3 regions of the Deinococcus yavapaiensis KR-236 genome follow, and region 2 is predicted to be linked to each of the others. Evidence: riboswitches for the same ligand, from Rfam matches in the RefSeq annotation. Region 2 holds a riboswitch; each other region holds the start of a gene.
What was found. Region 2 has a riboswitch for cyclic di-GMP ahead of DES52_RS17525 (LptM family lipoprotein). Riboswitches for the same ligand answer to the same signal wherever they lie in the genome.
Positions count from the first base shown of each region.

Region 1 (9,919 bases), on a different contig from region 2:
CGCCGCTCACTGCCTGGATCACGGGCGTCACGGCGCCCGTCGCTTTGCAAGCGTGGATTCCCAGCGCGGCTTGCGTGTGGAACTGCCCCTCGTGGTCGGTGTCCGTCGAGGGCTTCTTCTACCTGCTCTTTCCGCTGCTCGTCGCGGTGTTGTATCCGCGTCTGCGCGTCTCCACGCCCGTCTCGTTCGCGCTGACCTTCGTGGGCTTGTGGGCCTTGTCGTTGCTTCCGCCGACGATCTACCTTCTCGCCGAGCGCACGGGCGCCTTTCACGGGCAGTACGAAGTCTGGCTGGCCGCCTTGAAGTTCAATCCGCTCACGCGCCTGCCCGAGTTCCTGATGGGCATCACGCTCGGCAAGTTCTACCTCACGAGGCGCGCCCAAGGTCACACGGACATTCGCGCGGGCACCTTGCTCGGACCGATCGTCGCGTTGCTGATCGTCGTGATCATCGCCGTGAGCCCGCGCTTTCCGTACGTGTACCTGCACAACGGGATGCTCGCCCCGCTGTTCGCCGCGCTGATCTACGCGCTCGCCACGAACCGAGGCGCTCTCACGGCCGCGCTGTCCGTTCCGCTGCTCGTGTTGCTCGGCGAGGCGAGCTACTCGCTGTACGTGTTCCACGCCCCCCTGTGGGACTGGCTGTACAAGTTCGCGAGCGGTGCGGGCCTTCAGACCAACGAGGGCACCAGCTTGCCGTTTCTCGCCGCGTACCTCGCCATCATCGTCGGCGTGTCCGTCTTGGCGTTTCGCTTCATCGAGATCCCGGCGCGCGACGCGCTTCGCAACCTGCTGTCCGGCAAGCCTATTCGCAGCGCTCCGAAGCCGCGTGACGCTTCCGTTCCCGCCGTTCGCTTCAATCCGCGCCGACCGGAGTTCCTCGCCGGAATCCTCGTCGGCCTCGTCGCCGCCGGAGGGTTCTTGCTGCACCCGCTGTTCGCGCGAGCCGAAAAAGTGCGAAGCTCGCTGCCGGTCGCCGCGCCGACCACCGACGAGGTCGGCGCGACCGGCAGCCTGCTCGACCCGGCTCGCCTCGCGCAAGGCGTCGAAGCCGCCGGTTGGCGTCCCGTCGGCGGGCAGTGGACCGTCAGCGACGGATCGGTCGTACAGAAGCAAACGCAAGGCTACGACCTCAACCTCGTGTCGAGCGGCGTGTACGACGCGCCGTACGTGTTTCGCGTCGCCTTCCGGCTGCTGAGCGGAAACGGGGGAGGCGTCATCTTCAACGCGCCGAACGCGGACTCCAAGAACGGCGCGCAACTCGTTCGCTACACCGACGACGGCAGCGGGATCTTCTGGGGCCGCTTCGACGCGAGCGGAAAGTTCACCGGGGACGGCTTCGCGCAGACGCTGCCGCCCGAGAAGGCGGGACGGCACGTCCTCGAACTTCGCGTGGCCGAGTCGACGTACGGCATCGTCCTCGACGGGCGTGAACTCGTCGCGAACGCGCCGCTGCGCTCGCCGTCGGGTCACATCGGCCTGCAAACCTCCGTGAGCTCCGTCGCCTTCGACTCGGCGGAAGTCGTCAAGGAAGGAATCTCCAAGGCCCAGTCCGTCGCGACTCCCGACGCCTCCGGGAAGAAGGCGCCCGCTCGGCCTGATACGTCGGCGTCGACCGAGACGCCCGGCACCTCTACCGCCGACACCTTCCGGGAGACGTTCGCCGCCGCGCCCGACAAGGCAGGCTGGTCGGTCCTCGGCGGCACGTGGGCCTTGAAGGACGGCGCGTTCGTCGAGACCACCGAGAAAGGCTTCGATCAAGTCCTGCGGCTCGACAAAGTGTTCACCGCTCCCTTCACGTTCTCGACGACCTTCCGAAACCTCACCGGAAACGGCGGCGGCGTGGTCTTCGGCGCGTCGGACAGCACGGATCGCTCTGGACGCCATCAAGTTCGCTTCAGCGACGACGGCACCGCGCTGTTCTGGGGATACTTCGACGCGAACGGCGACTTCGTCGGGCAAGGCTCGGCGAAGACGCAAGCTCCGGGAACGGCGCCTCACATCCTGCGCGTCGACACGACGCCGAAGACGTACAGCCTCGCGCTCGACGGTACGAACGTGGCACGCGACGTGCCGCTTCGAACGCCGTCGGGCCGCGTCGGCTTGCAAAGCTCGGCGGGCACCGCGCGTTTCGAAGCCGTCGAAGTCACGCCGGGCAAGGCGACCGCGTCCTCTCCTTGAAGAAGGGCGCGGTCGCCGCGACGTCAGTAAGTCGCTTTCGCCGCGCCGAGCGCGCGCGCTTCGAGCAACTCGACGGGTGAGGACGAGGCGGCGGCCATCAACCGCCACGTGCCCGACACCTCGGAACTCGTCAGCTTCATCGTGTACGGCGACTTGCCGCTCAGGCCGTAGAAGTTCAGCGTCGTTCCGTCGAGCGTAAAGGTCAAGGCGCTTCGATCGACCTTGATGCCCATCGTGCCGAGCGCCGTTCCGAGCCCCGCGTCGGAACGCGTGCGCGCCATCTCGACGTTGTTGACGAACAAGCGCCACAAGCGGTTGGACTCTTCACGCCGCACTTGAATCTCGCGTCCGCTCGTCGCGTTCACCACCCCGATGGCGAGACCGTCGCTCGTCGGTACGTTCACTTGCCGGAAGCGCAGCGAAAACGTCACCGAACCCGAGTATCGCAAGGGCGCCGTGAAGTAAGATCCGCCCGCGTCGAGATTCACGCCGGCCGGGAGGGGCGTCGTGCCGTCGATGCCGTTCACCTTACCGAGCGTCGCGCGTCCGTCGTACAGCGACACGGGCGCTTCGCCGTTCGTGCCGTACTGATTCGTGAACGCCCGCGCGAAGGACGTGCTCGCAGGACGAGGCGCGCCGTTCTCGTCGATGAGGCCGAAAGGATTGCGGTACGACGTGGGGGCGGGGTCGAACGCCGCCCACGCGATGAGCCCCTCGAAGCCGAACTTCTCGGCCCAGTACACGCTTTCCTCGACGGCTCGTTTTTGCATCTCGGGCGTGCTCGGCGTGCTGGGCCGCGTTCCGACGGGCAGATTCCACTGCACGTTCGGGACGATCATGCCGTTGTCGTCGTCGCGCGCGGGCCAGCCGAGTTCGGACAGCACGACGGGTTTGCGCTGCGTGTTGTTGTCCTGGATGTAGCGGAAGATGGTGGCGGGCACCGCGTACGGCCAAAAGCCGTTGTCCGCCCACAGGTAGCTGTTGAACGTCAAGGCGTCGGACAGTTCGTAGATGCTGCGGCTTCCCTCGGGCGCGTCCGGAAACGACTTGAAGGTGTTGTCGAACGCGGCGGAGTTGACGTACACCTGCAAGTCCGGGGCTTCCTGCCGAATCGCCGCCTTGAGCTTGCCCATCCAAGTGAGGATGCGCGTCGCGGTCGTCGCGTCCGCCCACGCTCCGAAGCCGTCGGGCTCGTTCTTGAGGTTGACGCCGCGCACGTTGGGCTTCGTGCGAAGCAGACGGACCAGCCAGCGCGTGTACGCCTCGTGGTACGGGTAATTCGATTCGAGCGTGTCCCAGTTGAATCCGCCGTGCTCGTTGGTTTCCTCTTCCATGAACAGCGTCGGCAGAACGTCGAGGCCTTCGCTGGCGGCGATGTCGATGAAGCGGCCCACCGTGGCGAGGCGCGCGTCGTTGAAGTGCCCTTGACCGTCGGTGAAGCCCAGCGTGCCGAGGTTGCGGTACTCGACGTCGTAGAAGAGGAATACGCGAACGGTGTTGATGCCGAGGTCGCGCTTCATCTGCTGCAAGTCGGCGCGGATGTCGCTCTCGGTGAGGCGGCCGTCCTCGAACTCGGGCCACCACATGGGATTCACGGCCTTGCGCGGCCAGTACATGCTGCCCTTGAGCTTGGCACCGGACGTCGTGAGGCCCGTCGCGACCACGCGCCGCGCGTTCGGCGCGGCGGTCGAGCCGTTTCCGGAGGAGGTCGAGGGGAGAGGCGTCGGAAGACGCGTGCACGAGGCGAGGATCAATGCCGTACTGAGAAGCGCGAAGACTCGGGTCGAACGGCGGCGGTGAAGTTGATGCATGAGAAGCCGATTCCCTTTCGGTTGCCTACTGGCGCGGAAGGCATAAAAAGCGAGAAGAACTGCGAGGTCGGTCGCACCACTGGCTCCCCCTGCTCGAGGTGCCCGGATTACAGAGCAGGGTTCAAAGCCTCCTGCGCGGTTTCGCGCGCGAGGAAAACGACAAGCGTTGTGTTAACACTATATGAATTGGATGTGCAATCGTGATGAGGAACATCATTTAGAATTGCTCAGAAGGTTCTATACACGTTTCTCACTTAAAGAAACGTTGCTCTCCTGAGCGACAGCCTCGCGAGAAAGAAGTCAAAGTCGTGTCGGGTCGAAGTCGCGCGACTTCACACGCGAACTTCCCGCCGCGTGCTGAAGCGCGTCCACCGTGCGGCGAAGCTCGCGAATCAGCGCGACCAAGCCACGGCGCTCCCGCACGTCCTCGTCTTGCGCGCGACGCTCGAACGTCTCGGCGAGTCGCTCGTAATACCACAGCGTGCCCGAACGTCCCGCCGTGAACCGCTCGAACACGGTCTCACCGACGTCGCTCGTCAGGAAGTCCAGCAGGATCGCCCGCACGTTGTACAGCTTGTCGGCGCCCGACACCAGAAGCGTCGAGGCGTCCTTGAGGGCCAAGCGATCCAGGTACGCCACCTTGCGCTCGGCCCACGGCGCCTTCACGCCACGCTCGTCGGGCGCCGCGTCCGTGCAACCCCACATGAGACGCGCGACCTCGTCGCCGAACGACTCCTCGATTTCGCCGGCGATGTCGAGCGCGCTGCGCCCCGTGTTCGTCGGGCCGTCCTCCAGCGCGTCGTGCAGCAGGCCCGCGATCGCCTCGTCCTCCGAACCGCCGAACTCCAGCACGAGGCTCGTCACGCCCAGCAGGTGCGCGACGTACGGCGTACCGCTGCCCTTGCGGGTCTGCACGGCATGCAGGCGCGCGGCGAACACGAGGGCCGACTCGAAGCGGGGCGACAAGGACGGGGAAGAGGTCATGCACCGACCGTACCACGACCGCCAAAGGTCGGCGTCGCCGTTCGCGCCCCGCTCGGCGCCTTCGAACGGTGAACGTGCCCGCATCCGTCTTCGACACGCCTCCAGCCCACCTGTGCGAAACTGCCTTCTCGAATGAGGTCGACATGCTGCAAGTCCTGACCGAACTCGCGCCCTACCTGCGACGCCACACTCGTCAGTACGTGATAGGCGCGGTCGCGGTCGTCCTGACCGCCTTTTTCGTCACCCTTTCTCCTCGCGTGCTCGCTCGCGCCATCGACGCGGTCCGCAGCGGCCAAGCCGACACGGCCACCTTGACACGCTTCGCCGCCACGCTCGGCGCGATCGCCCTCGGCGCGGCGTGCTTCAACTTGCTGCAACGACGGCAGATGATCGTCGCGTCACGGCAAATCGAGACGGAGTTGCGCGACGACCTGTTCACGCACCTCACCACCCTGGACCGCCGCTTCTACGACCGTTCGCGCACGGGCGACCTCATGAACCTCCTCGCGAGCGACCTCTCGACGGTGCGCGAAGTGCTGGGTCCGGGCCTCAACATGGGAAGCCGCGTGACCCTCATCGCTGTCGGCGCCCTCGTGGGGATGTTCACCTTGCAACCGTTGCTCGGAACCCTCGTCGCCGTCGCCGCGCCCGTCATGGTGAGCGCGGCGGCGTTGCTGCGCCGCCGCGTCGCGGCCCGCTTTCAAGCGTCCCAAGCGCAACTGTCCGACATCGCGGCGCGCACCCAGGAAAACTTTGCGGGCGCGCGCCTCGTACGCGGATACGCCCTCGAACAGCGGGAACTCGAGGTCTTCGAGGCGCTCAACGAGCAGTACGTACGGCTGAACTTGTCGCTCGCGCGCGTCGAGGCCGCCTTGCCCGCCGTGATGAGCTTGCTGATGGCCGCCGCGTGGCTGACGATTCTTCTGATCGGCGGCCGCCTCGTGATCTTCGGGGCGGGCCTCACGGTCGGCGAGTACGTGGCGTTCACGACGTACCTCGCGCTTCTCGCGGGGCCCGTCGTCGACATCGGCCGCATGCTCAACATCTACCAGCGGGGCGCCACCTCGTGGAGCCGCTTGCAGCGTCTGCTGCTCGAACGTCCGCGCGTCGCCGACTCGGGCCGGACCGACCCCTCGGTGTCGGAATTGCGCGGCGACTTGGAATTTCGCGACGTCACGCTGCAAATCGGCGGCGTGACGCTGCTGTCGCACGTGAACTTGCGGGTGCAAAGCGGCACGAGCGTCGGGATCACGGGCCGCACGGGCGCCGGGAAGAGCTTGCTCGCCGCGCTCGTCGCGCGGCAATTCGATCCCACCGAGGGCCGCGTGCTCATCGATGGGCACGACGCGCGCGCCCTTCCCCTCTCCGTGCTGCGCGAACACATCGGCTTCGTGCCTCAAGAGCCGTTCTTGTTCTCGGACACGCTCGCGCAGAACATCGCGTTCGGCCTCGCCGAGACGCGTGACCCGACCGGACCGCGCGTGGCGCCGCCGGGCCGCGTCCAAGAAGCCGCTCGGCTCGCCGTGCTCGACGCGGACGTCCAGACCTTTCCGAATCGGTACGACACGATGCTCGGCGAGCGCGGCGTGACCCTCTCGGGCGGGCAACGCCAGCGCACGGCCATCGCTCGGGCGTTGGCGCGCGAGCCGCGCATCCTCGTACTCGACGACGCCTTGTCCGCCGTGGACAGCCACACCGAGCGCGCGTTGCTCGGCAACTTGCGGGGCGTGATGCGCGGGCGAACCGTCCTCGTGGTGTCGCACCGCGTGTCCGCCCTGAGAGACCTCGACCAGATCGTGGTGCTCGACGGCGGACGCGTCGTGGGGCGAGGCACGCACGACGAATTGATGGCGGCGGGCGGCTTGTACACGGACTTGGTGCGGCGGCAACGCGCGGACGACTCGCACGACGCGGGGGAGAACTCGTGACCGCCACGCCCGCGCCCGCTCCGACGGCGTCCGAAGCGCACCTGCGCGCCCGACTGCTGATCTTCGCCAAGCCGTACTGGCGCGTCGCCGCGCTCGCGCTCGTCACGATGCTGACCTTCGCGCTCGTCGACACCGCTCTCGTGAGCGTGCTGCGTCGAGCGGTCGACGAGGCGCTCGCTCCGATCGGCGCGTTTCGCGACCTCACGCCCGCTCGGCGTTACGACCGCCTGCTCGGCCTCGCCGAAGTGTACGGGTCGCTCGCCCTCGCCGCCTTCGGACTGCGGTACGGTCAAATGTACGTTTTGACGCAACTCGGACAACTCGTCGTGCGTGACTTGCGCCGCGCGCTCTTCGCGAAGTTCCAGCGCCTGCCGCTCGCCTACTTCGACCGCAACCCCGTGGGGCGCCTCATGACGCGCGTCACCTCCGACGTGGACGCCATCCAGCAATTCCTGACGCAAGGACTCGTCGGGCTCGCGCAAGACGCGCTGCTGCTGCTCGTGTTCGCCACGGCGATGCTCGTGTACGACTGGCGCCTCGCGCTCGTCGCGTTCGGCGCGCTGCCCGTGATGGTTCTCGTTACGAGTTGGCTGCGCGGCCACATGCGAACGGCCTTTCGCGAAACGCGCACGCGCCAAGCCATCGTCAACGCCAACCTCGCCGAGAACATCTCCGGGATGAGCACCGTGCAACTCTTCGGCCGCGAAGCTCGGCATCGCCACGACTTCGGACTTCTCAACGCGAGCTTGCTGAGCGCGAATCTCGACACCATCAAGTGGTACAGCTTGTTCTACCCGACCGTCGCGCTCATCGCGGAACTCGGCCTCGCGTTGACGCTTTGGTACGGAGGGCTGCGCACCTTGGAAGGCGCGGTCACCATCGGCACGCTCGTCGCGATGATGGAGTTGCTGCGCCGCCTGCTCGTGCCTCTGCAAGACCTCGCCGACAAGTTCAACATTTTGCAAGCCGCCATGGCGAGCGCCGAGCGCATCTTCGAAGTGCTCGACGAACCCGAGACGCTGCCCGACTCGCCGCGGCCACGTCCCCTTCGGCATCTCGCGGGTCGCGTGGATTTCGAAGACGTGTGGTTCTCGTACCATCCGTCCGGCCAAGACGTCCCGGACGACGCTTGGGTGTTGCGCGAACTCGACTTGCACATCCAGCCGGGCGAGAGCGTCGCCCTCGTCGGCGCCACGGGCGCGGGCAAGACGAGCGTCATCAGCCTCGTCAGTCGCTTCTACGACGTGCAGCGCGGCACCGTGAAGGTCGACGGCGTGGACGTGCGCGACTACGCTCAGCGGGACTTGCGGCGGCACGTCGGCGTGGTGCTGCAAGACGTCTTCTTGTTCACGGGAACGATCCTGAGCAACTTGACCCTCGGCGACGAGCGCTTGTCACGCGACCGCGTGATCGAAGTGTGCCGCTTCGTCGGGGCGCACGACTTCATCGTGGAGTTGGCCAACGGATACGACACGCCCGTGCAAGAGCGCGGCGCGACCCTCTCGACGGGACAAAAGCAACTCTTGGCCTTCGCGCGCGCCCTCCTGCAAAACCCGGACGTGATCCTCGTGCTGGACGAAGCGACCGCCAACATCGACACCGAAACCGAGCAGCGTCTGCAAGAAGCGCTTGAGAAGCTGATGATGGGCCGAACGAGCATCATCATCGCGCACCGCTTGTCCACCATCGAGCATGTCGACCGCATCGTGGTGATGCGCGCGGGACGCGTCGTGGAGCAAGGTCGCCACGCGGAACTCCTCGCGCGCAACGGCGAGTACGCACGCTTGCACGCCGATCAGCGTCGGCGCGTCGAGGAGGCTTGAACGCTCAAGGGATTTCGAGCGCTACCGTGAAGAAGCCCGGCCTCGGCTGATACCCGAGGCGCCGATTCAACGCGAGAATCGGTGCGTTCAGGGAGTTGTTGTTCGTTCGTACGCGCGGCAACCCCCGAGTTCTCGCCGAACGAATGACGAGCAACTTCACCGCCAAGGCGAGATGCCGCCCTCGGTACGCTCGGTCGACGCCCGTGAAAGCGTTGGTACCCTCGCCGATGTCGTCGTGCACGCCCAGCGCGCCCAACGCCACGTAGCGCTCGCCGTCCACCGCCAAGAACTGCCCGTCGGCGCGAAACCAATGCGCGTCGAACACGTGACGACAAAACTCCTCGTACGGCGCGAAGGTCCCGTCCGCGTCGGGTACATCCAGGGCCGCCGCGCGATTGAGGTCGTACAAGCGCCGCTTGTTCGCCTCGGTCATGCCCTCGTCCGCGAGAGTGGTGAAGCGAACGCCGCTCGCTTCGAGCGAAGGAATAACGTTCGCGAAGGGCGCGTCGTCGAACGTCTCGACGTCCAGCACGGATTCGAACGTGTGGAAGGCCACGTCGAAGCCGAACGAGCGCGCGAACGCGAGGTCCCTCGCCTCGTCGTCACGCACCGAGGTCGTGACGCTCGTCGCCTCGTGGGCTCGACAAAAGGCGAGGGCGTCGTTCAACAAGGCGCGTCCCACGCCGCGCCGCCGCGCGGGCGGATCGACGACGACTCGGACGAAGAAATGCCCCGGTCGGTCCCAAGGATCGTATCCCGCGTGCCCGTACCCGAGAAGGCGGCCCGTGGCGTCTTGCGCGACCACACGATGCACGAGGCCGCCCGCAGGAGGGGAGACGTGCGTTTCTCGCAGCCGTTCGACCGTCGGCGGAATGGTGAAGAACCGGGAAGCGATGTCGACCACGCGCGGGTAGTCGACGTTGGGATCGATCGGACGAATGCGCACGAGTCCTCCTGACGTGACGTCAGCTTACGAACTCGCTTCGTGCGCGACATGCCGAAAATGACTTAGATCGGGCGGCGCCGATTCGGTCGCGTGAACGCCCAGGGGCATTGGCAAAGCGGCAACGGGACCGGACAATGACGCAACATGACTTCAAGCAACGAAGCCGAGCTGAACATGCGCGTCGCCCGCCAATTCCTCGATGAAGTGTGGACGCAGGGCAACTACGAGAACCTTCGCGCCCTGGTCG
Region 1 covers NZ_QJSX01000021.1:41,294-51,212, forward strand. The annotation lists gene DES52_RS19955 (acyltransferase family protein) at 1-2,180, shown strand, start outside; gene DES52_RS19960 (glycoside hydrolase 5 family protein) at 2,204-3,991, opposite strand; cyclic di-GMP riboswitch class II at 4,049-4,132, opposite strand; gene DES52_RS19965 (HD domain-containing protein) at 4,292-4,975, opposite strand; gene DES52_RS19970 (ABC transporter ATP-binding protein) at 5,119-6,903, shown strand; gene DES52_RS19975 (ABC transporter ATP-binding protein) at 6,900-8,726, shown strand; gene DES52_RS19980 (GNAT family N-acetyltransferase) at 8,731-9,672, opposite strand; gene DES52_RS19985 (ester cyclase) at 9,817-9,919, shown strand, end outside.
Region 1: it holds a riboswitch for cyclic di-GMP, as region 2 does, so the genes downstream of both, DES52_RS19960 (glycoside hydrolase 5 family protein) here and DES52_RS17525 (LptM family lipoprotein) in region 2, are expected to answer to the same signal.

Region 2 (9,919 bases):
GTTGAGGGCGGCGCCGTTCGCGGTGCTGCCCACGCAACTCGCCACGCCCGAGCCGCCCGCTTCGTCCGTGCAGGTGAACGCGGCGAGGACAAATTGCCCCAGCGTGTACTGCGCTCCGGCCGTCGGCGTCGTGATGGTGATGGTCGGTGGGGTTGTGTCGCCCGCTGGTGGGGTGGTGGAGAAGCTGCCCGCTTTGATCATCACGGCTGAGTCCAAGGAATAGTCGGAGCCATCCGCGATTCGCAAGGACAAGGTGTTGAGCGTGTTCTTGTTCACAGGAGCTTCGCACGTGAGGGTCACGGTCAAGCCGTCCATTTGGGTGTTGAGCATCGCCGGATTGTTGTTCTTGACGTACAACGACGAGTTCGTTCCTTGATTGACGGTGTTCACGGTGACGGGCACCGCTGGACTTCCGATGGTCGCGCAGTTCTGCCCGTTCACGTAGAACGCGAAGACGTCATTGAATTGACTTCCGACAAACTCGTCGTACTCTTCGGAGGAGAAGACGTAGCTGAAGTACACCGTGTCCGCGTCTGGGGTGAATTGGAAGTCCAACCGCGCGGCATCCGTGGTGTTCACGCCGCTCAAGTTGGCGAGGTCGATGTCTCCTGGGTTTCCGTAAGCGGTCGTGACACTGCCGGAGTCGTTCGGGCCTCGAATGTCCGCAATGTTTCCGGAGCTGAGGACCACGCCAGCGCCAAAGTCAATGATGCCAAGGCCGCCCATAAATGAACCGCCTGCTTGCGGAGCACCGGTGAAGGACGCGCTCGAGATGGTGACACCGGAACCGACGAGCGTTTGAGCCAGGACAGTGGGGCTGTTTCCTGGTGTTGTGAGGTCGCTTGTCACAAAGGCGCCCACGCTCAGTGCTTGAAGGTTTGGACGAGGAGAGGAGGCTTCTGGAAGGCGTGTTCGTCCTGCGGGCGCGTTTGGGGCTTGGCTGCAGGCCATCAGCAAGAGGGTCGAGAGGACGGCGGTGGCCGAGGCGCGGGTGAGGGTGCGTTGTGAGTGCATGCGTTGCTCCTCCATACCTTCGAGACGCCGATGCATAGCATCGGGTTGGTTGGAGGTGCCTTCGCTACGAACCGTAATTGGGTCGTACGGTACATTGAAGGCGCCTCGGGTTGTGAACGCAGGGTTGCTTGCTGGCGGATCTGCGTTCACGGTGGCTGGGGTCCACGATGCCCCGAAGGGCATCGTGGTTTTTAAGGTTTGATGGGTGGTGCGAGCGGTGGGCCTTCCTCTTGAACGCTCGGTGCCTTGCCCGTTCCATCCATGAGGTGGGTTGTGTGATTGACCGCTTGAGACGTCTTATTGTTAGGGTCGTGAGCAGAGGATTCAATTCATTTGGTGAAATGCTGCGTCACCTTACGCCTACCTCTTTCTCACAAAATGAAGTTCGACAGGCGAATTCTTGACGTTCGAGAAATGCAGCGCCCTCAAACTATGAACCTCACAACCTGTATTCGTCGATATGCGTGCTCCTCCCCCACCCGAAGGTGACAGAGGGGCACTTCGCTGACTTCGTCAACTAAGACACCACCGTGGCGGCGTCCAAGGGCAGGCCCGTGAGGTCACCTTCCACGTCACGCACGACGAAACGCACGCCCTGCGCATGGCCCTCCTCTTCGGCGTTACCGCGTGAACACCGCCGCCCCCACCACCCAGGAGGTGGCGAGCGCCGCCTCCTGGCTACGCGAACACCTCAGCAAGACCCTCGGCGGCACCCGCGACTTCCACTTAGACCAGCACACCTTCTACTTCACCGCGCGCGGCTGGGACGTCGCCCACGCCACGCGCGGCCTCCTCGGACGCGACACGTGGCACGCTGTTCTTGTCAACCACGCCAACGCCACACGCACCGAGCCACGACTCAGCTTGGTCTCGTCGCCGTTATCACCGGCCTCTTGATCGACACGGCCGCCGAGCGCCCCGAGCTTTTGTGACTACGCTGCTCGCCCTTCCGTTCATCGCCTTGGCACTCGTCACGTTGGTGTGCCTTGTCGTGGGCGCCATGCTTGCCGAGCCGATCATCGCGTGGAGTGGCTTGCCGCCCTCGATGGCGTTGATGGTCACGCTCGTCGTAACTGGCGCGCGCTGATGGGAGCGAAGGGCAAGCATAGGGATACGACCGTACGTGTCGCGCCTCTGTGCTTGGCAGTCGTCCTTGTTCGATCACAGAGGTCATCTCGCTCCAAAACATTATAAAAACGCAGATAGTAGCGAGGCACGCTTCGCGTTGTAAGGATGAAGCCTTACAAAGCGGAACTCTTGTAATGCAGCGACATTTATTTTCACTTCAGGTCGTTCCCTCGCTTACTAAAGTGAGATTATTGTAAGAAAAACGATGCCACGATGCACAAGCCAACCTGGGCCTGCACACCAACGCTTCGCATCGGAACGGCAACTTCAGACCAACTAATGGTCTAAAACACCATGCACCCTCTCATTGCACCGGCAGGCTCCAAGCCTCCCGAAGGAGCCATCATGCCCACTCCACGCTCCCTGCTTCGCTGGCCCCTCCTCCTCACCGCCGTCCTCTCCTCCGGCAGCGTGGCCGCTCCGTTACACCTCGGCGTCATCACCTCCATCACCGGTCGTCACGCCGCACTCGGCGCTCAACAACTCGCCGGGTACGCCGCCGGCGTCGCAGAAATCAAGCGCCGTAAGTTGCTCGGCAATCAATCCCTCACCCTCGTGGTGCAAGACGACATCTCGAATGCCGCATACGCCGTGCTCGCCGCGAACAGCCTCGCCGGCCGGAACGTCCCGCTCATCCTCACCTTCGACACGAGCGATTCAAGCAACGCCTTGGCACGATTCGCTTCGAAGCAGCAACGACCGCTCGTCCTCCTCGACGGTCAACGCGGCGGCACCGCCTCAGCCTTCGTCATTCGCCTCACCGACCTGAACGTCACCGCGAAAGACACCTTGATCAAATTCCGTAAGCAACTCGGAAAGAACGCCAACTCGGAACATGCCATCCGCGCGTACCTTGGCCTGCTCGCCCTGGCCACCGCCCTACGCACCACCGACATCAACAACACCAAGGCGCTTGCTCAAGCACTCCTTAAAGCCTCGATGCCATCACCGTACGGCACCGTCCGCTTCACCTCCAACACCCAAACGACCGCGTTGCTTTCCACGGCGCGTTGACCACACCTCGCGTTCATTCCACTTCAAAAAGGAGTTGCTCATGCTCAAATTCCTGTCCGTGACCTTGCTGCTCACACTCACCGCGTCCACCGCGTCCGCCGTCACCCTCAAAGGCGCCACCACCACCGCAGCAACCAGTCTCTTCACGAAGATGTTCGACGAGTACACCAAAACCACCGACGCGACCGTCAACTTCGAACCGGGAACGTCACCCGCCGCGCAAAAAGCCATCGTGTCGCGCAGCGTCGACTTCGCTGCCGCCATCATCCCGCTGGATGACAACGAGATCGGCAAGGACACCGAGGACGTCGTGCACATTCCCGTGGCGCTCAGTGCCGTCGTCATTACGTACAACGTTCCCGGCCTCGAGCGGCCCCTCAACTTCAACGGCCGAGTACTGAGCGACATCTTCTTCGGCCGCATCAAATACTGGAATGACGAGCGCATCTCGCGCCTCAACCGCGGCGTGACCCTCCCGAACTTGCTGGTCACGCCCGTCTATCGTTCCGACCCCTCCGGGTACAGCGCCATCTTCACGAACTACCTGACGAAAGTCTCCCGCGAGTGGAACGCGCGACTCAGCGACGGCGTCATCGTCGACTGGCCGACCGGCGCCTCGACCGACAGCGAAGACAAATCCGCCAAGGCCGTGCAAGCCATTCCCGGCGCCATCGGGTACATGGGCTTGTCCCGCGCCCTCAAGGACCGCTTGACCTTCGGGAACATCCAAAACGCCGCCGGGACCTTCGTGCGACCCACGGAAAGCAGTATCGAAGCAGCGGCAGGCTCGAAGACGTCCGCGGACGGCACGGCGAACATCACGTACGCGAAGGTGTCCCGCGCGTACCCGATCAGCAACTACATTTACGTGCTGCTGCGCCGCGAGCAAGGATACGAAGGCCGCACGGAAACACAAGCGAAAGCAACGCGCGACTTGATCGCGTGGATGCTCAGCGAAGGGCAACAGTATCACTCCAGGTTGTACTACGGTGAACTGGCAAGCGAAGTGGTGAACCGCGCTAAGAAGCTCCTCGCAACCTTGACGTTCAACGGCAAGCCGCTGCCCTGAGACGCAACGCGCGCTTCCAACCGATTCAACCGAGCGGCCTCCCTGAACGCTTGGCCATCACCGATTCAGGTTCGAACGAAGGCCGAACCGTGCACCCACAACGATTCTTAGTTGGGGGTGCACGGTTCGAAATTTCATACAACCGCGCTCGACAAGCTTCCTCGTGCACGACCATGCCACGATGCGTGACCTGAACCTCCTCGCTCTCCTCGTGACCGTGACGGCCGCCATGTCATGGTGGAACGCGCGTTACCTTCGCCTTCCGGCGGCCATGGGCGTCACCATCGCCGGTTTCGCGGCCAGCGGCGCGACCCTCTACTCGTCGCGTTGGACTTGTCGGTTGCTCGGCAAGCCATCGCGCTCGTGCGTGAGATCGAGTTCACGAACTTCGTGTTTCAAGGCGTGCTGTCGTTTCTGCTGTTCGCAGGTGCGCTCGGCATGAACTCCCACGCTTTGTGGCAAGTACGCGGACTTGTCGTGTCGTTCGCGTTGATCTCCACTCTCGTGTCCACCTTTGTCGTCGGAGCGCTCACCTTCGGGCTTCTGCGACTCTTCGGAATCGACGTGTCGTGGTTGTACGCGTTGTTGTTCGGCGCGTTGATCTCCCCGACCGATCTCGTGGCCGTCTTGGCCATCTTGAAGCAAGCGCGCGTTCCAAGACGCATCGAGACGCTCATGGCGGGCGAATCGTTGTTCACCGACGGTGTGGGCGTGGTGGCATTCGTCGTTCTCGCGAGTCTCGCCGGAGGAGCGCACGAGAACGCGGGTGGGATGTCACCGTTGAATGTCGCGCGCAACTTCGCGTAAGAAGCGCACGGCGCGGCGGTCGGCACGGCTGGCGGGGTGGCGTTACGAACGGTGAGTGATTTAGTGGTGGAGGTGCTGGTGTCACTGGCGGTGGTCTTGGCGTGCACAGCGCTCGCGGAGCAGTGGCGCGTGTTCGCGCCACTCGCGGCCGTCGCGGAGGGCTTCCTGATCGGATCGCTGACGGACCGCATTCCAGCGGCGTTGTCTTCACGGGAGAATTTCGAGTGCTTGTGGCATTTGCTCGACGCGTTGCTCAATACGTTCCTCTTCGTGCTGCTCGCGTTGGAAGTCGTGGTGTTGCGCTTCTCCGGAACGGCGCTGCTGCTTGGGGCGCTGAGCGTGCAACTCCTAGTGAATGCTGCGGCGGCGACGCGACGCGTTTTCCCCGTTCACGCGCCGCGTGATGACGTGGGGTGGTTTGCGTGGCGCGATCAGTCTTGCGTTGGCGCTGAGTCTTCCGCCGGGAAGTGAGCGTGACGTGCTGTTGGTCATGACGTACGTGGTGGTGGTCTTCTCCATCGTGGTGCAAGAGTTGAGTGTCGGACGGCTCGCTCGTCGAGCGGCCCTGAGTTCTTCGGAGGAGCGCGTGCATCGAGAAACTCGTGGAAGGCGCGCTCTTCCGACAAGGAGCGGGCCTGTTGGCATTGTTGGTCGTTCAGCAGTGTTCGTTTACGGGAGCCTTCGTCAGTCGCGCAGCTCCTGTCGTTGTAAGAAGACTGTAACAAGGTTATGAGTAGAATGTTGTTAGGGTAAGAACATCAAGGCGAACGTAAGAAGCGTCGCGACGTTCTTCTACCCTCACCTCAGCCCCGCACAAGCGAAGTGAGCCCTTTCAAGCTTCGCTGACACCTTCTCAACTCATGAGATGCAACGAAGCTCATCCTGCAACTCGGTCACCTCGGATGGGTGGAGCAAGTGGTGAGACCGGCTCTCAGGAGACTTATGAACAACAGCGCGCGTCGCACCCTCTCCGCGGTCCTCGTCCTCACCTCCGCCATCACCCTGGCTGCCTGCGGACAAACCCCGCTCGACACGCTTCCCCAGTCGACCATCACCGCGCAAAGCGTGAACGTCGACAGCAACGGCGTCGGCTGGGTCGGCAAAGGCGACGTTCAAACCGCCTTCAATTGGAACAACGCCCAAGCGCAACGATACGTGCAAAACGTGACTTTCACGTTCGAGCAGAGCGTGCGTTACGAACTCGACTGCTATAAGGAAGTCGAAGTTGGCCGCGACCGTGAAATCAAAACCATCACGCGCACCGTCAAGCGCACCAGCAACATCAACGCCACGATCACCTACGAAGCGCGTAAGACAGGACAGTGGACGGGATACAACCTCAAGGGGTTTTCGAGCACTGACACGAACGCACCCACGGACTTGTCCTGCACGGGTGACGACGGAAATCGCAGCGGCTGGATGCAAGACGGCGAACCGCGCATCACCTCCGGTGCAGATGGCGGCCTTTTCGTCACGTGGAACTCAATCAAAGTCGCGCTGCCGAACACACCCATCGTCGTGTATTGATTCCCTAATTCACTTCAGCAACGTTGGCCTTCCATACCCCTCCTCCGAGGGGCATGGCTCTTGTCACCCCTGCCCGCATTCCGCGCGTTCCAGAAGGGCACAACCGCATGGCCGACGAACGGCCTTGCTTCAGATCGTGCTTTGTACGGCGTACGCGATCGCGTCTGAGGCGCGCGTTTCTTGGTTGATGAGGCGTTCGACGCGGTAGGCGTCACCCGCGTACTTCACGACGTCGCCAACGTCGGGAACAGGTGCTCCTCGTTTGAACATGATGCGGCAATGCGAACCTCCTCCAGCGTTTGAGGTCGTCTTCTCGAAGTGTTGCACGTCGCGGTCGATGAAGCGCATGCGGCGATGGGAAGCGCGCAGGTTGATCTGTTTTCGATCGTGCTTACACACCTGAAGTGCAATGGCAGTCATCCACACGAACGAAAAGGTATCCCTTGTTCACTTGAAGATGAGCGCGCGATGCCCACGGCCCTTGGCGGCGGCTCTTGCACGACGAAGGTGACACGAGGGCCGGACTCACCCTTGCGTGTGGTTCGCGTGACGCGCCATCGTGCTGAGGCAGTACGTCACGACCACGTTTTCGCTTCGATCGCACGTCCAACAACGCGGGTACCACCGCCGTGAAGGCGGGTCACCGTCGTGGCGAATTCGACGGGCAATGACGACCGAGCATGCTGAAATGAGGCAACATGCGCGCCCTCCTCCTGCCACTCCTGGCGTCCTCCGCGTTCGCTCAAGGCACGCCACCTCCCGCGAAGCGCTCGCCGTGAAACGCAACGGGACGGAGACGGCCTCGTCGTTGTGCGATGCGCGCGACGGACAACGCGCGCTTGTCGTACCCGAACGACCCGAACGCGCCAGTGAAGTTCGTCAAGACCTTCGCCTTCTCCTCGAGGAGTGTCACGGCCGCAGAACGCAGCATGCTCGACAACACGAGTCTTGGCTTCACCGTGCCGTGGGGCAGTCGGCAGTACGGGCATGACGCGACACCGCAAGAGGTGTACGTGCTGGAGGTGCGAGATCGGCCTTCGCCGAACACGTACGCTCGTGGTGGCTGTGACGTGTGCATGAGCGTGTTCGCCATTCGGTGACCTTGACCTGCCAACAGCGCCTTCCCGTCTCAGGAGGCGCTTGAACTTGTCTTGTTACCTGCCGAAGCGCCTCTATGCGGGGGTGCCGTTGCCGCATTCGTACGTCTCGCTATGACGCGCACCTCAGGTGACACGGGTTCCTCGGCAGTCAAGTCGGGAAGACGCCTGAAGTCTTCGCCTGCTTATAAAGGTGCCGCACCGCCCCAAGAGCTTCAGGCGTCAACACCCACAGTCCTTGTGCCCCACGGTGCGGCACAGGTTCCGGCAGTGTTACGACATCCGACAAGCACCAGTGCACCTGACCGTCGACCGCCCACACGCTCGGTGAGTCCGTTCGAACTTCGGTGAGTCGAGCCACGGCGACAATGCCGAGCGTCATGAAATCGCCCACGGTCAAGCGCTCGCGTTGCTCCAACCAAGTCTTCGCGTCGTTCGGGCGGGCGTTGAGGTAGTCGTCGGTGAGGATGCAGCGATCGACGTGACGTGCGTTGTCGACTGCTTCTTCGAGAGCGTCCCCTTTCGGCAGGGCGCCGCCGTGAATGGCGAGGGACATGCCGACGTTCCCGCCTTGTTGTTCGGGTCGCCAGCTTCGATTCTCGACGTCCTTGCCGAGGCGTGCGACGCAGAACGCCCAGGGGTGGCGGAGGGTGATGCCTCGAATGGCGTTCACTCTTTGTCTCGGATGTTCACGATGACCTCAAAGTCGAGTGTGTCGAGCGCCTCGGAACCGTCAGTTCCGTACGAGTCAGTTTACCAACACCTCTACGCCGACCTCATCACACGCTGCGAGCACGAACGTCGTGAGTGACATGCCCGCGGAAGGGTGACTGACTGCAAATCTACCGTGGTCTCGCTTCGGAGGCGTGTTCCTCCACGCGTTTACGCTCGTGCGATACCAGCATGTTTGAGACGGTGTCAGGTGAGCTTCTCAAGGAAGATCTTCGCAAGTCTCGCCAGTTCCACTGACGTGGAGAGGGACAACTTTTCGACGTTCAAGGTCGGGGCCGCTTTCAAGAAGGCGCGCACCTCTAAGTACGCAAGCCGCTCGGGCGTGCACTTCACCAAGAAATCCTTTGGGCGATCATCACCCGAATCAATGCGCGCCCGCGTTGCCACTTCATACCAGTGACCGCGTTCCGTCATGAGCAATTCGTCCTTGATCGTCGCGATGGTGTCCTGCCGCCAAGGGCGCCCCTTTCGCTCGATGATGACGACCTCTCCGACCTCAAACGCCTCCACCTCCTCACCATAAGCTCAGCTCGCGCGGAAAAACCTTCATGTTAGGAAAAGACAGCTTGAGCTCAGAAGTCATGGCAGCAAGTCCATCGACCAAGACCGCAGCAAGCAGTAAAGGCTAACGATGGACACTCAGTAACGAACGCAGGATAAGCACCACGGCCATCCCCCCTTGCGATGAAGCACTCTGCAGGTGTGGGGGCCTGACGGTCAGACGCGACTTCAGCTTCGAGCAGCGTCATCGATAACGAACACAGGGTCGCGAAAGAACGAGCATCCTATTGACTCTGCCGCACCTTGTACCCTGAGCTTCACGGAAGTCGCTTGAACATCACGTGCATCCCCGACGTGCACAGTCATGAAGTCAAGCTGCCTGGCGGCGACGTGCTGATTCACGCGGGCAACTTGACGAGCATGAGCCGCTTCGAAGAGGTCGCGCGCTTGGCTCGAACGGCACGCCGAGAAGTACCAGCGCACCTTCCTCATGGCTGGCAATCATGACGTCCGCGTCGAGCGCGAGCCGGGCGCGTGGCGCGGCCTGCTGCCGCGCAACGTCACGTACTTTGAAGTCAGCGGCGCGGAGTTTCAAGGCGTGCGCTTCTGGGGCACGCCGTGGACGCTGACCTTCTACGATTGGGCGTTCATGGAGGACGAAGCGCAACTTCGGCTTCGTTTCGCGCGCATGCCGAAGGACACGCCCGTGCGGATCACGCACGGGCCGACGTGGAGCTTCCTGGACTTGACGGCGCGAGGTGAGCGGGCGGGGAGTTACGCGCAGCTCGAGCGTCTGTCACTGCTCGGTGATCACTTGCGGTTGCACGCGCACGGTTACATTCACGAAGCGCACGGGCAACTGCGGGTCGGTCGCTGATCGTGAACGCGTCGATCTGCGACGTGTCGTACCAGCCGTCGAACGTGCCCGTGCAGGTCACGCTGCACGTTGCAGCGAACGGCCTCCTTGTTGAATGACACCCACTCTTCCGCGGAGCTATGCGGGGCGTCGTTGTGATTGCTTCAACTTGGT
Region 2 covers NZ_QJSX01000016.1:3,538-13,456, reverse strand. The annotation lists gene DES52_RS17550 (choice-of-anchor L domain-containing protein) at 1-951, opposite strand, end outside; gene DES52_RS17545 (hypothetical protein) at 1,642-1,911, shown strand; gene DES52_RS23045 (hypothetical protein) at 1,943-2,101, shown strand; gene DES52_RS17540 (ABC transporter substrate-binding protein) at 2,488-3,156, shown strand; gene pstS (phosphate ABC transporter substrate-binding protein PstS) at 3,197-4,225, shown strand; gene DES52_RS23040 (cation:proton antiporter domain-containing protein) at 4,553-5,032, shown strand; gene DES52_RS23035 (cation:proton antiporter domain-containing protein) at 5,084-5,503, shown strand; cyclic di-GMP riboswitch class II at 5,889-5,971, shown strand; gene DES52_RS17525 (LptM family lipoprotein) at 5,975-6,559, shown strand; gene DES52_RS17520 (hypothetical protein) at 6,689-6,907, opposite strand; gene DES52_RS22620 (hypothetical protein) at 7,375-7,659, shown strand; gene DES52_RS17510 (ASCH domain-containing protein) at 7,808-8,329, opposite strand; gene DES52_RS17505 (hypothetical protein) at 8,575-8,898, opposite strand; gene DES52_RS17495 (metallophosphoesterase family protein) at 9,380-9,766, shown strand.

Region 3 (9,919 bases), on a different contig from region 2:
TTGCTCACCAAGAAGATGTTGTCTTGGTAGTCGTAGTTGACGTTGTACGTGTTGCAGCCGCTGGGCGAGCTGGCGTAGCCGCAGTTGTAGTCCATCAGCAGCAGGTACGTGTTCGGAATGGCCGTCCCGGTTCGGTCGCGCGCGGGCCAGAAGCGCAGGTGATGGCCGCACGGGTAGCCGCTGGTCGCGCCGTTGTTGCAGCCGTTGGCGATGTCGGCGTACTGAGCGTTGCGGGTGGGGTCGCTCCACTCGTCGTCCACCTTGAAGCCGAAGGTGCCGCTTCCCGGAGCGAAGGTGCCGGCGGCGCTGCTGGAGGTGTTGACGAGGTTCGGTAGCAGCGACTGCGCGTCACGACCGTCCGAGGTGAAGATGGAGTTCGTCGTGGCGCTGCCCTTGGCGTACCAACTCACGGCGGTGGTATTGAGGTACGTGTGGAACGCGGCGAGTTGCCGAACCGTGACGGGTTGGGAAGCGTCGGCCGCTTGCCAGTACGGCGAGATGACTTCGTCGCCTTGCGCGTAGACCGCGCCGCGATTGGCGTTGATGAACGAGCTGGGCGGACTGTTCAGGGTATAGCCGGGAATCGTCGCGTTGAGTCCGAACGCTCCCATGATTTGGATGGCCGTGGGTTCGACGCCGTTTTCGGATTGCGATTGCCACACGCCTTCGAGTTGCACCGTGCGCGTCGGAGCGGCCGCGTCGTTGCTGGTGATTGTGAGCGTGCCGCTGTGGCGGTAGGTGTTCGTGGCGAAGTCGGCGGTGAAGCGAAGCGGCACGTTCAAGGTGGCGCCGGGCGCGAGGCTGATCGGCAAGGTCGGCCGGGGATCGAAGGCCCACGTGTCCGTCAAGGTGAGGTCGGTGATGTTGAGGGAGGCGTTGCCGGTGTTGCGCAGCACGACCGTCGCGCGGTCGTGCACTCGGTTGGACGGCGGGCTCGTGAGCGAGCCGATGCGGCTGAACACGAAGCGGTCGTTGAACGGCACGACGTCCGGATTCTCGATGCTCAGCGCGGGCGTTCCCGGAGGTGGCGGGGGCGGCGTGGTCGATCCGCACAGAACCTTGGCGTTGGCCCAGTCGGCGTGATCGTAATCGATGCCGTCCCCGCCGTCCGTCACCACGAGCTTCAACTCGTTCTTCCCCGTGACGTTCACGGTGATCGGCAAGGGCGCGCTCGCGCCCGTGAGGGCGGCCGACTCGTAGAGCTTGACGCCGTCGCCGAACACTTGATACACGACCTTGCCGCGTCCCGACACTTCGTCGTCGAGGCCCAGCGTCGCCGTGAACGTCGTGCACCGACCGGCGAGGTTGTAGGTGACGCTGGAGTTGGCGTGCGTGCCGAGGCCCTTGGTGAAGGTCTGACCGCGAATGGAGATCGCGCGGCCGTCGCCCGTCGCCTGCTCGCCGTTGCTCTTGTCCTTCTCGACGGGACCCCACGCGTTCGTCGCCGCCGTCCAGCCGAGGTCGCTCACAAAGGAGTCGCTCGTGGGAGCGCTCGCCGTGCACGTCACTTTCGCGGCGGCCCAGTCGGCGTGGTCGTAGTCGATGCCGTCGCCGCCATCGGTCACCACGAGCTTCAGCTCGTTCTTGCCGGTGATATTTACGGTGATCGGTAAAGGGGCGCTCGTTCCCGTAAGGGCAGCCGACTCGTAGAGTTTGACGCCGTCGCCGAACACTTGGTACACGACTTTGCCGCGTCCCGACACTTCGTCGTCGACGCCGAGCGTCGCCGTGAACGCCGTGCACTGGCCGCTGACGTTGTAGGTGACGCTGGAGTTGGCGTGCGTGCCAAGGCCCTTGGCGAAGGTCTGACCGCGAATGGAGATGACGCGGCCGTCGCTTTCTTGCCATTCGCCGTTGCTCTTGTCCTTCTCGACGGGACCCCACGCGTTCGTCGCCGCCGTCCAGCCGAGGTCGCTGAGGAAGGAATCGGTGCTGCCCGTCGTTTGTTGAGCTCGCACGACGCTCGACGACGTGTTCACGCGCGGCGACGCCCACGGGTAGCTTCGACCGTTCGCGTACGGATCGGCGGCGTTCGGGGCGGCGGGATCGCTCCAAGGGTGGCTTTGGCCGCCCGCGTACGGATTGACGCCGCCTGACGGGGTGGAAGTCGGAGGTGAGGAGCAGGCGCTCAGGACGGCGAGAGAACACGAAAGCAGCAAGACGGGGCGACGTTTGAACAACATAGGGCTTCCTTTCGAGCGGGCGCGATGCGACCTTGACCCGCGTATGGAGGGTTTCGCCCAGTGTTGACGGCGGCGCGTAAATGCATCGTTGCAGCGAGGTCGAGGAGACGTCGCCCGGACGAATTTCAACGAACACGAAAACCAAAATGAGGAAAAAACGCGCGATTTTGCGTTCTCGTAACGACGCGGGACGCAGCATGAGGCGCGGTTCGAGCAGTACCGCCCAAGCAAGATGCCGGGAGCAACCGAAATGCAGATACTGTGGCGCAACAAAGGATCGAAGCCGTCAACTCTCAAAGTCAGCGCGATCTACCGTCGACAACGCTTTCACAACGGGATGGTCCTCGCCGTCAGCGACGTCGTGACGCTCGCCGGTTCGTTCGAGTTGGCAGCGCGCGTTGTTGGCGCGATTTCCCACGCGACGACAGGAATCACGTCGTACTCGCTCGAAGGTCTTCCCGTCCTCGCCGCGTGGCTCCTCGGAGCGTGGAGCTTGCGCTTGCTGCCGAGTTGGGGCATGAGCCCGCCCGAGGAGCTCAAGCGTCTGACCACCCTGCTCGCCTTGACGCTGGGATTGTCGGTGCTCCTCGCGCTCGCCGCTCGGCAAGACGCGCTGACCCTTTCCACGATCGGCGTGGCGTGCGTGTTCGCGTGGCCGCTGTTGCTGCTCGTGCGCGCGTCCCTCAAGCACTTGCTCGTGCGTGACGGGGCGTGGGGAGTGCCGACCGTCATTTACGGCGGGGCGCGCACGGGCGCGCTCGTCATCCAGTCGTTGCGCGAATACCCGGGGTACGGGTACTTGCCGGTGGGCGTGTTCGACGACGACTTGTCGCTGCAAGGCACGAGGACGCACGGACTGCCGGTGTTGGGAACGGCGTCGGACGTCTCGGTGACCGCGCCCGTCGCGGTGCTCGCCATGCCGGGAGTGGCGCGCGAGCGCATGCTCGCGTTGTTGGAAGGGCCGCTGAGCCAGTACCACCGTGTCGTCGTGATTCCGGACTTGTTCGGGTTGGAAGCCTTGTGGGCACAGGCCCGTGATGTCGGCGGGGTGCTGGGCTTGGAGTTGTCGGGACCGTCCGAACGTCCGATGTCCTTGATGGGAAAGCGCGTCTTCGACGTGGTGTTGACGGTGCTGTCGGCGCCGTTGTGGGTGCCGCTGTGCGCGGTGCTGGCGTTGTTGATCTGGCTCGAGGACCGCGCCCATCCTCTTTTCTTGCAGCGTCGCATCGGCTTGCACGGAAAAACCTTCCTGACGTGGAAGTTCCGTACGATGGTGCCCGACGCGGAAGGCGTGCTGCAGCGTCACCTCGCGGCGAACCCGGCGTTGCGCGCTGAGTGGGAAGCGAACCACAAGTTGCAAGACGATCCGCGTGTGACGCGGATCGGGCGCATTTTGCGCAAGTACAGCCTCGACGAGGTTCCACAACTCGTGAACGTCTTGATCGGGGAGATGTCTTTGATCGGGCCGCGTCCCTTGCCGGAGTACCACGTGCAGGCCTTGTCGCACTCCGTTCAGCTCGTCAGGACGCGCGTGCGGCCGGGCATGACGGGATTGTGGCAAGTCTCGGGTCGTTCGGAGGCGGGCAACGCGGGCATGGAGCGGTGGGATCCGTATTACGTCAACAACTGCTCGCTTTGGTTGGATCTCGTGATTCTGGCAAGAACCGTCGGCGCGGTTTTAAAAAGTTCAGGTGCTTACTAACAGTTTTCTAATTTTAACGCCTTTTATGTGATTCACGATCACAAACTTAAGGCTTCATATTCTTTGTAAGAGGACCGTAAGAGCGGTCCTCTTACTCTTTCGTTCGTCGCTCGAGCGCTTGGCAACTTCGCCACGACTTGCGATGGTGAGAATCCTTCGTGAATTCATGATCCGGTCTTTATCAAATTTTTCATATTCTCACCGGATTGTTACGAAGTAAACTTGCCCCAGTTTCGAGATCCCCACGTCCACACGAAACGGCAAACCCTCCGCGAGGAGGCGACGCAAAGCCACAGGACTCTCCGAGTCAGCTGGGCTACCGAAAGAGGATGCACATGCACACCAACCGCTCCGCGCGTTCTTTCCGTCTGTCCCTTGGACTTTCCATCGTCACGCTCGCCCTCGCCGCCTGCGGCGTCACGCCGACCCCCGTCACGCCTCAAACGCAACCCGCTCTTCCCGAGGAATCGTCCACCGAAAGCGCGAGCGCGGCGTGGACGCTCGACACGAGCAACCTCTTGACGGCGCAAGGATTCGTGGCGGGCGACAACGTCCTCAGCGGCCAAACGCCCGTGAGCGCGACGAACGGCTACGGCCCCTTCGAGAAGGACATGAGCAACGGCGGGGCGAACGCCGCCGACGGAGCAGTCATTACACTGCGTGGCGTGAAGTACACCAAGGGCCTCGGCGTACATGCCAACTCCTCGTTGACGTACAACCTCGGCGGCCGCTGCACGTCCTTCACGGCGACCGTGGGCGTCGACGACGAAGTACGCGGGCGCGGCAGCGTGGCCTTCCAAGTGTTCGCCGACGGCGTCAAGCTCTTCGACTCGGGCCTCGTGACGGGCTCGAGCGCCGTTCGCAACGTCAACGTGAACGTCGCGGGCAAAAACGAGCTGAAGCTCGTCGTGACCGACGGCGGCAACGGCATGGACTACGACCACGCCGACTGGGCCAACGCCATGGTCCGCGGCTGTGTCACGGACGCGTTCCTGAGTGACGTTTCCCCTGTCGCCACCACGAACGGCTGGGGACCGGTCGAGCGGGACATGAGCAACGGCGAGCAGGCGGCGGGCGACGGTACGCCCATCTCGATTCGCGGCGCGAAGTACGCCAAGGGGATCGGCACGCACGCCAACTCCAGCGTGACGTACAACCTCGGCGGCAAGTACGCGTCCTTCACGGCCAGCCTCGGCGTGGACGACGACGTGAGCGGACGCGGCAGCGTGACCTTCCAGGTGTTCGCCGACGGCGTCAAGCTCTTCGACTCGGGCCTCGTGACCGGAGCCAGCCCCGTCATGCCCGTGAGCCTCAACATCGCGGGCAAGAACGAACTGAAACTCGTCGTGACGAACGGCGGCGACAACCTCGACTACGACCACGCCGACTGGGCCAACGCCAAGGTCAGCTCGGCCGCTCCGACGACCGTCACGCCGTCGCCTACGCCCGCTCCCGCCCCGGCACCTGCACCTGCACCTGCACCCGCCCCGGCGCCCACGCCTTCCCCTTCGATCGTCTACAGCGCGCCCATCGTCATCTCCAAGGGCGGCACGTACAGCGGCAACTGGGAAAGCCTCGATCCTTCCGTGCCCGCCGTCAGCATCAAGACGTCCGAGCCCGTCATCATCGAAAACTCGAACATTCGCGGACGCGGCGACCTCATCAACGGTTGGTACGGACGCGTCACGGTTCGCAACGTCAACGGCTACGGCCTCAACCCCAACCGCTCGGGCTGGACGACGGGCCGCTTCCTGAGCCTCGAGGAGTTCTACAGCGTCCGCGTCGAGAACAGCTACATGGAAGGCACGACCGGCATGTACTTCCGCAAGTACATCGGCAGCCCGGCGGCCGGCGAAACCGTCCAGATCATGCGCAACCGCGCCAAGAACATCGACGGTCGTACGAGCAACGGCGTGGGCGGTTACGACGGCAACGCGTACTCGCGGCAATTCGTGCAGTTCAACGCCGTGCAGCAACTCCCGAACGCCGAGATCGCGTGGAACGAAGTCGTCAACGAGCCCAACAAGAGCTTCGTCGAAGACAACATCAGCATGTACGTCTCGAGCGGCACGGCCACCAGCCCCATCCTCATCCACGACAACTACATCCAAGGCGGTTACCCCGTGCAAGCGGCGACGGGCGGATACAGCGGTGGCGGCATCATGGTCGGCGACGGCATCACGTCCGATCCTCTCGGCAACGGATACGTCAACGTCTACAACAACCAAGTCGTGAGCACCACGAACTACGGCCTGGCCATCGCGGGCGGCATCGGAAGCAAGGTGTACAACAACCGCGTCCTGTCGAGCGGCCTGCTGCCCGACGGCACCAAGATCAACGCTCAAAACGTCGGAATGTACGTGTGGGACATGAGCGGAGCCGCCAAGCTCACCCCGTCGACCTTCGGTGCGAACGTCATGCAGAACAACGTGTCCGGCTGGGTGAAGTGGAACACGGACGGCACGAGCTTCAACAACGCCTGGTGGATGCCCGACTGCGGCATCGGCGGCGGATCGTGCACGGGCAACACCGTCCTCGGCGCCATCACGCTCTCCACCGAAAGCCAAGAATTCCAAACGTGGCAGGGCAAGCTGGCCTCGAACAACGTCAAAGTCGGCCCCTGATTCCGCGCAGAACAAGGACTCAAGGAGAAAAGGAGACCCGAGCTTCGGCTCGGGTCTCCTTTTCTCCTTCTCGTATCCCGATTAACGTTTTGCTGACGCCCGCCTCGTTACCGTCGTACACAAGATGTCGATCCGCTCGTTTTCAGTCATCGTGGCGCTTCATAATGCCGAGCGTTACCTGACGCGAACCCTTGACGCGCTGCGCGCGCAGACGTGGCGCGACTTCGAAGTCGTGATGGTCGACGACGGTTCGACGGACGCCAGCGCCGAGATCGCCGCTCGCTACCGCGACGAAGACCCTCGCTTCACGCTGCTGCGCACGCCCAACCGTGGCATTTCGCCCGCTCGCAACCTCGCCGTGCGTCACTCCGGCGGAGACTGGCTCGCCGTGTGCGACGCCGACGACACGTGGCATCCCGAGAAGCTCGAACGCCAAGCGGCATTCATCGAACGTTGGAACGAGCGCGAACACGAACCCATCGTCGCGCTCGGCACGAGCGGGCTCGTCATCAACGCGCGCGACGTCATCACGGACGTCATCGACGTGCAGGCCCGACCTCCCTGGCGCGAGCTCACGCGCACCCCGCCGATCATCGTGCCGTTCTTGCTGATCAACTCGTCCGTGGTGATGCGCCGCGACGCCTTCGACCACGTCGGTGGGTACCGCGCGGATTACACGCCGACCGAAGACACCGATTTGTGGGTGCGGCTTTCGGAAGTCGGCGCGGTCGTCAATCTCCCCGAGCTGCTCATGTCGTACCGCGTTCACGGAACGAACGTGTCGGAAGGCGCCTACATCGGCATGCTCCTCAACGCGCAGCGCGTCTTCGTGAACGCCGATCGTCGGGCGAACGGCTTGCCGGAATGGACGCGCGACGAGTACGACGTCGCGCTCAGAACCGATCCGGAGCGCTTTCGGCGCGTCATGCGCACCTTGCGTCACCTCGCGCACTACAACAAAGGTCGCATCGCGTGGGACAACGATCGCAAGGGGCGCGCCTTGTGGTCCTTGGCGTTGTCGATGATCGTGGACGCTCCGCAAACCATGCAGCGCGTCAAGTCGAGCCGTATCCTGCGGCAACTCGTGCGCCGCGAACCGGCTCCCACACTCGCCCCGAAGAGGTCGCTGTGAACTCGAATTCGAACAACGCGACGGCTTCGTTTCGACCGATCAAGGTCGTGGACGTCGAATTGAGCGACCCGCCCGCTCCGCTTTCCGAACTGCAAGGCTACGGCTCGGTGCGTTGCCTCGTACGGCTGTACGGCGATCCTGTCGGCCACGTCGAACTGCCTTTGGCCGAGGATCTCCGCGACGCCGCGACGCTGCGCGCGCGACTCGTGTCCCACCTCGAAGCGGACCTGCGCCGCTGGCACCTCACGCACTTCCTGCAAAGCGTCACGGAAACGACCGAGTGGAGCTGGACGAACGCGCTGAACGCCCGTCCCGAACCTTGGCGCGGGCAACTGCCTTCCCTGACCGTCGCCGTGTGCACGCGCGACCGACCCGACGACCTCGCGCTGTGCCTCGAGGCTATCTCGCGCTTGGACTACCCGGACCTCGACGTCGTCGTGGTGGACAACGCGCCGACGTCGGACGCCACCCGCGAGCTCGTGCGCGACCACTTCGCGTTCGTGCGGTACGTGCGCGAAGAACGGCCCGGCTTGGACTTCGCACGCAACCGCGCCGCCCTCGAAGCGCGCGGCGAGATCGTCGCGTACACCGACGACGACGTGATCGTCGACTCGAAATGGGCGCGGGCGATCGGCGAGGTGTTCGCCGAGAATCCCGGCGTCATGGCCGTCACGGGCCTCGTCGCCCCGTACGAGCTGGAAACCGAAGCGCAAGTGCTCTTCGAACGCTACGGCGGCTTCGGACGCGGATACGAGCGACGCTGGTACGGCGTCGACACGCGTGGGGGCCAGCTCGCCGCCCGCGAGGCAGGCGGCGGAGGCCGCTTCGGTACGGGCGCGAACATGGCGTATCGTCGCCGCGTCTTCGATGACATCGGCTTCTTCGATCCCGCCCTCGACGTCGGCACCGTCACGAACGGCGGCGGCGACCTGGAGATGTTCTTCCGCGTCCTCAAGGCCGGGCACGTCCTCGTGTACGAACCGCGAGCGATCGTACGCCACCGCCATCGTCGCGACATCGAACGGTTGCGCACACAGCTCGCAAACAACGGCGTCGGCTTCTACTCGCACCTCGTGAGAACGTTCCTGCACTACCCCGACGAGCGGGCGGGCATCTTGCGCTTCGGCGCGTGGTGGTTCGACGCGTGGAGCGTGCGCCGCTTCTTGAAGTCGCTCGTGCGGCCTCAGCACGTGCCGCGCGAATTCATCACCGCCGAACTCGTCGGGTCGCTGCGCGGCCTGAGCCGCTACCAGCGCGCGCGTGAAAACGCCGACAAGCTCGCCCGGCCGACCGACCCGCCGTTCGTTCCCACCGCGCGTCGGCACACGCCGTCGAGTGGCGGCGTGGCCGTGCGGCACCTGCACATCGACACGGACGTGCCCGCCATCGGCGACGTGAGCGCGTACGCGGCCACCTTCGTGGTGGTGTTCAAGCGCGGTCGTCCGATCGGGCAGATGCAGTTGGGCAATTGGTATCATCCGCTCTCGGCGTCGCGCTTGCGCGACGAACTCGTGCGCCACTTCGGCATCGCCTTGCTCGACGACCGCGACGCGAACGTGTACGAGACCGTGGCGTCGTCCTTGAAAGCACGTTACGTCGGCCGAACTTCCTTGCCCGCGACGAGCGTGTCGATTCTCGTGGCGACGCGTGACCGACCCGAAGACTTGCGGCGTGCCTTGCAAGGGTTGACTCGTCAAGAGACGAAGCACGACGTCGAGATCGTCGTGGTGGACAACCATCCCGCGTCGAACCTCACGCGTGACGTCGTCGCGGCGTTTCCCGGCGTGCGGCTCGTCAGCGAAGCGCGGCCCGGTTCGTCGTACGCGCGCAACGCTGGCATCGCCGCTTGCCGGGGAACGATCATCGCCGTGACGGACGACGACCTCGTCATTCCCGAATCGTGGCTCGACCGGATCGTGGCGCCCTTCGAGCGGCAGGACGTCATGGCCGTCACGGGCCTCATCCTGCCGCTCGAACTCGAAACGAAACCTCAGCAGTTGTTCGAAGAGTACGGCGGCCTCGGGCGAGGCTACGAACGATTCGAAGTGAGCTCGGCGTGGTTTCGTGCATTTCGCCGCAAGGCCGTGCCGACGTGGCAACTCGGCGCGACGGCGAACGCCGCTTTTCGCGCCAGCATCTTCCGCGATCCGCGCATCGGGCCCATGGAGGAAGTTCTCGGAGCGGGCCGGGCCGCCGGTGTGGGCGAGGACACGTACCTGTTCTACAAGATCTTGAAGGCGGGCGGCACGATCGTGTACGAACCGAGCGCGTTCGTGCT
Region 3 covers NZ_QJSX01000002.1:109,335-119,253, reverse strand. The annotation lists gene DES52_RS02975 (NPCBM/NEW2 domain-containing protein) at 1-2,183, opposite strand, end outside; gene DES52_RS02970 (exopolysaccharide biosynthesis polyprenyl glycosylphosphotransferase) at 2,434-3,885, shown strand; cyclic di-GMP riboswitch class I at 4,135-4,209, shown strand; gene DES52_RS02965 (NPCBM/NEW2 domain-containing protein) at 4,221-6,509, shown strand; gene DES52_RS02960 (glycosyltransferase family 2 protein) at 6,634-7,641, shown strand; gene DES52_RS02955 (glycosyltransferase family 2 protein) at 7,638-9,919, shown strand, end outside.
Region 3: it holds a riboswitch for cyclic di-GMP, as region 2 does, so the genes downstream of both, DES52_RS02965 (NPCBM/NEW2 domain-containing protein) here and DES52_RS17525 (LptM family lipoprotein) in region 2, are expected to answer to the same signal.